DNA from 2 places in the Kineococcus mangrovi genome. Region 2 is predicted to be linked to the other one. Evidence: riboswitches for the same ligand, from Rfam matches in the RefSeq annotation. Region 2 holds a riboswitch; the other holds the start of a gene.
The links. Region 2 has a riboswitch for glycine ahead of gcvP (aminomethyl-transferring glycine dehydrogenase). Riboswitches for the same ligand answer to the same signal wherever they lie in the genome.
Positions count from the first base shown of each region.

Region 1: another riboswitch for glycine. It lies ahead of gcvT (glycine cleavage system aminomethyltransferase GcvT); the one in region 2 lies ahead of gcvP (aminomethyl-transferring glycine dehydrogenase).

Region 1 covers NZ_JBGGTQ010000002.1:394,414-397,808, reverse strand. Annotated here, with positions in the region: gene iolD (3D-(3,5/4)-trihydroxycyclohexane-1,2-dione acylhydrolase (decyclizing)) at 1-867, shown strand, start outside; gene AB2L28_RS04975 (TIM barrel protein) at 911-1,801, shown strand; glycine riboswitch at 1,865-1,956, shown strand; glycine riboswitch at 1,958-2,057, shown strand; gene gcvT (glycine cleavage system aminomethyltransferase GcvT) at 2,100-3,233, shown strand; gene AB2L28_RS04965 (LysR family transcriptional regulator) at 3,250-3,395, opposite strand, start outside.
Region 2 covers NZ_JBGGTQ010000005.1:62,701-66,095, reverse strand. Annotated here, with positions in the region: gene gcvP (aminomethyl-transferring glycine dehydrogenase) at 1-1,689, opposite strand, end outside; glycine riboswitch at 1,769-1,864, opposite strand; gene AB2L28_RS11625 (ParA family protein) at 1,935-2,693, shown strand; gene AB2L28_RS11620 (SMI1/KNR4 family protein) at 2,853-3,395, shown strand, end outside.

The DNA.
Region 1 (3,395 bases), on a different contig from region 2:
AAGCACGCCGGTGTCCCGGTGCAGGCCGACGCGAAGGTCGCGCTGGAGGCGTTCACCGCCGCCCTCGCGGACTTCTCCACGCCGGACGCCTACCGCGAGCGGGCGGCACGCCTGAACCGCGAGTGGGACGGGGTCGTCGACTCCTTCTTCCGTTCCGGGATCGGCGAGCGCACGGGTCTGCTGGCGCAGGCCGAGGTCGTCGGCGCGGTCGACGAGGTGGCCGAGGACCGCGACGTCGTGGTGTGCGCCGCGGGTTCGCTGCCCGGGGACCTGCACTGCATGTGGCGCAGCCGCGACCCGAAGCAGTACCACGTGGAGTACGGCTACTCCTGCATGGGCTACGAGATCCCGGGGGCGATCGGGGTGAAGCTCGCGGCCCCCGACCGGGACGTGTTCGTCACCGTCGGGGACGGGTCGTACCTCATGATGCCGACCGAACTCGTCACCGCGGTGCAGGAGGGCGTCAAGCTCATCGTCGTCATCCTGCAGAACCACGGGTTCGCCTCGATCGGCGCCCTGTCGGAGCAGCACGGGTCCCAGCGGTACGGCACGAAGTACCGGCGGCGGACCCCCGAGGGTCGGCTGGAGGGCGACGAGCTGCCCGTCGACCTCGCCGCGAACGCCGCGAGCCTGGGGGTGCGCGCGGTACGCGCGGGCACGCGCGAGGAACTCGTCGAAGCGCTGCGGGAGGCCAAGGCGTCGAGCGAGTCGACCGTCGTGCACGTCGAGACCGACCTGTACTCCGAGGCGCCCGACGGCGGCGGCTGGTGGGACGTCCCGGTCTCGGAGGTCTCGCACCTGGACTCCACCCGCACGGCCCGCACCTGGTACGAGGGGCACAAGGCGCGCCAGCGCCCCCTCGTCTGACCCGACCACCCCACCGCACCCGCACGAGGACGTGAGGTCCCCCATGGCCCGACCCATCACCATCGGCACCGCCCCCGACTCCTGGGGCGTCTGGTTCGCAGACGACGAACGGCAGACCCCCGCGTCCCGGTTCCTCGACGAGGTCGTCGAGGCCGGGTACGAGTGGATCGAGCTCGGCCCGTACGGGTACCTGCCGACCGACCCGGCGGAACTGTCCGACGAGCTCGAGGAGCGGCGCCTGAAGGTCTCCGCCGGCACGATCTTCGCCGCGCTGCACCGCCCCGACCACTACGACGAGGCGTGGGCCCAGGTCGAGCAGGTCGCGAAGCTCACGCAGGCCCTCGGCGGCACGCACCTCGTCGTCATCCCCGGCCAGTGGCGCAGCGACACCACCGGCGAGCAGATCGAACCCCGCGAGCTCGACGCGCAGGGGTGGGCGCGGCTGGCCGCCGGGATGGACCGCCTCGGCCGGGACGTCCGCGACGGGTACGGGCTGCAGGTCGCGGTCCACTCCCACGCCGACACCCACATCGACACCCACGCCGAGGTCGACCGGTTCCTGCAGATCACCGACCCCGACGTCGTCAAGCTGTGCCTCGACACCGGCCACGTCGCCTACTCCGGCGGGGACAGCCTCAAGATCATCGCCGACCACCCGGACCGCATCGCCTACGTCCACCTCAAGCAGGTCGACCCGGCGGTCGTCGCGAGGGTGAAGGCGCAGGACCTGCCCTTCGGCGAGGCCGTCGCCCTCGGCGTCATGGTGGAACCGCCGCGGGGCGTGCCCGCCATGCCCCCCGTCCTCACCGCGCTGGAGGGTCTGGGGCGCGACCTGTTCGCGATCGTCGAGCAGGACATGTACCCGCTGGCCTCGTTCGACACGCCCCTGCCCGTCGCGACCCGCACCCTGACCTACCTGAACTCCTGCCGGTGAACACCCGGGGCACCGGGTCCCGGGGTGTGCCACGCTGTGCGGGACAACTGAACACTCGGCCGCTCCGCCCCGGCGGGAGAGCCCCGCCGTCCGCGGTGGGCACCGAAGGAGCAACCACCCCGGAACCTCTCAGGTCCACGTACCGCCACGGGCAGGCCGCTCTGGAAAGCAGGACCGCGCAGGTCCTCACCCACGGGGAAAACCGTCACCACGCAGCGGGTGACGGTGAAGCTCTCAGGTTCCGCGACAGAGGGGGTCCAGCCCGGTCGCGACGCGCGGCCGTGACGAGAGGAACCCCGTGAGCACGAGCACCACCTCCGAGACCACGCCCGCCGCGAGCCCGCTGGCGGCCGCGCACGCCGAGCTGGGCGCGTCCTTCACCGACTTCGCCGGCTGGTCGATGCCGCTGCGCTACGCCTCCGACCTCGCCGAGCACAAGGCCGTGCGCTCCAGCGCCGGGCTCTTCGACCTCTCGCACATGGGCGAGATCCGCGTCACCGGCCCCGAGGCCGCCCGCGCGCTGGACGCCGCCCTCGTGGGCCGCCCCTCGACGATGGCGGTCGGCCGGGCCGCCTACGGGATGGTCGTCGACCACGACGGCGGCATCGTCGACGACCTCGTGACGTACCGCCTCGGCGAGGAGGAGTTCCTCGTCGTGGCCAACGCCGCCAACGTCGAGCCCGTCGTCGTCGCCCTGGCCGACCGGGTCCGCCCCTTCGAGGCCCACGTCGCGGACGAGACGGCCCGCTGGGGCCTGGTCGCGGTGCAGGGACCGGCGTCGGTGGCGATCGTCGCCCCGCTCCTGGACCCCTCGGCGGGCGTCGACCTGGCGACGCTGCGCTACTACCGCTCGGTCGGCGCCGTGCTGGCCGGCGTCGAGGTCCTGCTGGCGCGCACCGGCTACACCGGGGAGGACGGCTTCGAGGTGTTCGTCCCCGTCGAGCGCACCCGCCGGGTGTGGGACGCCCTGCTCGCCGCGACCCGTGAGCACGGGGGGGTCCCGGCCGGGCTGGCCTGCCGCGACACCCTGCGCCTGGAGGCCGGGATGCCCCTCTACGGGCACGAGCTCAGCCGGGACGTCACCCCCTTCGCGGCCGGGCTGGGTCGCGTCGTCGTCCTCGACAAGGAGCCCGGCGCGGTGGGCCTGGCGGCGTTGCAGCGGTCGGCGCAGGAGCCGCTCGCGCGGGTCCTGGTGGGGCTGCGCGGCGAGGGCCGCCGGGCGCCCCGGGCGGGGTACGCCGTCGTCGCGGCCGGCCGGGGGGTCGGGGAGGTGACCAGCGGCGCCCTCTCGCCCACCCTCGGGCACCCCGTCGCCATGGCGTACGTCGACGCCGAGCTGGCCGAGCCCGGCACGCGCCTGGGTGTGGACGTGCGGGGGACCGAGCTGCCGGTCGAGGTGGTCGCCCTGCCGTTCTACCGCCGGGAGCGGTGAGCCGCGAGCGCCCGCGTCACGGCGGGGGCCGGCGCCCCCGGGCGCTGAGCCGCACCTGCGCCACGAACGCGTCGACGGCGCGGCGCACCGGCCGCTCCGGGGTGGCGCGCCGCGTCGCGAGCGCGAGCGACCACTGCGGGGGTGGTTCGGTCAGCACCAGCT
Region 2 (3,395 bases):
GGTCACCTCGGCGAGCCAGCGCTCGAGGTCGGCGACGAGTTCGGCGGTGCCCGCGAGCTGGTCGGCGGGCGCGTACGGGTGCAGGTCGGCGAACTCGGGCCAGGAGATCGGCTCCAGCTCGGTCGTCGCGTTGAGCTTCATCGTGCACGAGCCCAGCGGGATCGCGCCGCGGTCGAGGGCGTAGTCGGCGTCGGACAGCCGGCTGAGGTAGCGCAGCATGGCCGTCTCGGACCGGTGCTGGGAGAACACCGGGTGGGTGAGGAACCCCGACGTGCGGCGCAGGGGTGCGGGCAGGGCGGGTTCGGCGGCCACCTCGGCCACGGCGAGCCCGAAACCGCGCAGGGCCGCGGCGACGTGCGCCTCCGAGGTCGTCTCGTCGACGGTGATCCCGACGTGGTCGGCGTCGACGCGGCGCAGGTTCACGCCCGCCTCCAGGGCGGCGGCGACCACCTCGTCCGCCCGGCCGGGCACGCGCGCCAGGACGGTGTCGAAGAACTCCGCGTGCACGACCTCGACGCCACCGTCGCGCAGCTGCTGCGCGAGGGCCGCGGCGCGGCGGGCCACCTGCAGACCGATGGCGCGCAGGCCGTCCGGGCCGTGCCAGACGGCGTAGCACCCGGCCATGACGGCCAGCAGCACCTGGGCGGTGCAGATGTTCGACGTCGCCTTGTCGCGGCGGATGTGCTGCTCGCGCGTCTGCAGCGCCAGGCGGTAGGCCGCGTTCCCGTCGGCGTCGACGGAGACGCCGACGAGGCGCCCGGGCAGGGACCGTTCCAGGCCCTTGCGGACGGCCATGTACGCCGCGTGCGGCCCCCCCGCCCCCATGGGGACGCCGAAGCGCTGGCTGGACCCGACGGCCACGTCGACGCCGAACTCGGCCGGCGGGACGAGGACGGTGAGGGCGAGCAGGTCGGCCGCGGCGACGGTGACGGCACCGCGGGCCTTCGCGTCGGCGACGACGGCCGCCAGGTCGCGGACCCGGCCCGAGGTGCCCGGGTACTGCACGAGGAGCCCGAACACGTCACCGACCCCGGCGAGCGGGTCGGGCGCGTCGAGGTCGACGAGCGCCAGCTCGATGCCCAGCGGCACGGCGCGGGTGCGCAGCACCGCGAGCGTCTGCGGCAGGACGTCGGCGTCGACGGCGAACACGGCCCCCTCCGGCGCCTTGGAGGTGCGCCGGGCCAGCGTCACGGCCTCGGCCGCGGCGGTGCCCTCGTCGAGCAGGGAGGCGTTGGCGATGTCCAGGCCGGTGAGGTCGGTGACCGCGGTCTGGAAGTTCAGCAGGGCCTCGAGGCGGCCCTGGGAGATCTCGGGCTGGTACGGCGTGTACGCCGTGTACCAGGCGGGGTCCTCCAGGACGTTGCGGCGCACGACGGCGGGTGTGCGGGTGCCGTGGTAGCCGAGCCCGATGAGGGAGGGCACGACGCGGTTGCGGCCGGCGAGGGCCCGCAGGGCCGCCGTCACCGACGTCTCGTCGAGCGCCTCGGGCAGGTCGAGGACGCCGTCGCGGATGCCCGCGGGGACCGCCCGGTCGACGAGCTCGTCGAGGGAGGACAACCCCACGACGTCGAGCATGCGGGCCACGGCCGCCGCACCGGGCCCGATGTGGCGGGCGCTGAACGGCAGGGCGGCGGGTTCGGGGGTGAACTCGGGCAGCTCGGTGGACGCGGGCAGGGACGGCGAGGTCATGGACGCTCCGGAGGTCTGGCGGTGCTCGGACGGACCTCCCCGTCTGTCACCCGCCGCGGACGGCGCGTTCCAGAGCGGCCTGCCCCACGAAGTCCTTCCGCCTGAGAGGTTCCGGGGATGTTGCCCCTTCGGCGCCCCGGCCCGGACGGGTCGGGGTCTCTCCCTCGCGGGGTGATCGGCTCACGGGGAGTCTACGCGGTCCTCGACGCGGGGCGCGGAGGCCGCCTCGGCGCTAGGTTGTGCCCGTGATCACCCTCGCCGTCTGCAGTGCCAAGGGCGGTGTCGGGAAGACCTCGGTCGTGCTCGGTCTCGCGTCGGCCGCCCTCAGCCGCGGGACCAGCACCCTCGTGGTCGACCTCGACCCGCAGGCGGACGCGACGTCGGGCCTGGACGTGAGTGCCCACCGGGACCACGACCTCGCCGCGGTCCTGGAGTCCCCCAAGCGCCGCGTCGCCGAGGACGCGGTCGCACCCAGCGGCTGGGTCGACGACCACCCGGGGCTGCTCGACGTCGTCAGCGGGTCCGCCTCCTCCGCGCGCCGGGACACCCCCGACGCCGACGAGGAGGAGCTCAAGGCCCTGCGGCGCGCGCTGCGCAAGCTCGACGACCACGACCTCGCGATCCTGGACACCCCACCCTCGCTCAACGGCCTCACGCGCTCGGCGTGGCGCGCCGCGGACGCCGTCCTCGTGGTCTCCGACGCCAGCCGCTTCTCGGTCGCCGCCGTGGACCGCACGCTGCGCGAGGTGCGGTCGCTGCGCTCCGCGCCCCGGGTCGTCGGCATCGTCGTCAACCGCTTCACCCAGCGCTCGGGGGAGCAGCGCTTCCGCCTGGAGGAACTGCGGGAGCTGTTCGGCGACCTCGTGCTGGACCCGCTGCCGGACCGCGTGTCCGTCCCGCAGTCCCAGGGCGCGGGGGTCGCGCTGCACACGTTGAAGCCTCGGACCGCCAAGGCGCTCGCCGCGCAGTTCGAGACCCTGCTCGACCGGGTGCTCACCCCCTGAGGGGGAACCTGACCCGGGAACCTGACCCGGCCCGGGGACGTCTCGAGGTGCAGGGAGGGTGCGCGGGGCCTATCTTCTGTGATCAGGTCGTGCGCACCATGGTCCCGATCGGTGCCGCCGCCGCTCTCCCCGTGCACGCCGCGGGTCCTAGGAGGTCTCGTGACGTCGTCCAACACCCCCCTGACCGGGTCCGCCCGCGCTGACGTTCCCGCGCGCGTCGTCCGACCGGTCCGCGCCGCGACCCCGGCCGGTCGCCGCACCGTCGCGGCCGACCCCGAGGTGGAGCGCATCACCGCCCTGGTGGGGGAACTGCGGACCCGGTGGAGCCGGTCGGACGCCGACATCGCGACGCGACTGCGCCCGGGGGTCGACGACGCCCAGCTCGACGCGGTCGAGCGCCAGCTGGGCCTGCTCGTCCCGCGAGCCGCCCGGGCGTGGTGGCGAGCCGTCGACGGGGTCGATCCCGTCCGGACGACGTTCCGGACCAGTTCCCCCACCGTCGGCCCCGGCGGCTGGGTGCCGCTGCGCCTGGAGGACGCCGTCGCCCGCGCCACCGGTCAGGGGCCGGGGCTGGCGGCCCCGCCGGCCCTGCTGCCGATGTTCGCCCGCGACGAGGAGTGCATCGCCGTCCGCCTCGGTTCCGGGCGCGCGGTCGTGGAACAGCTCGTCCTCGTCGAGGACGGTGAGAGCTACCAGCACTCC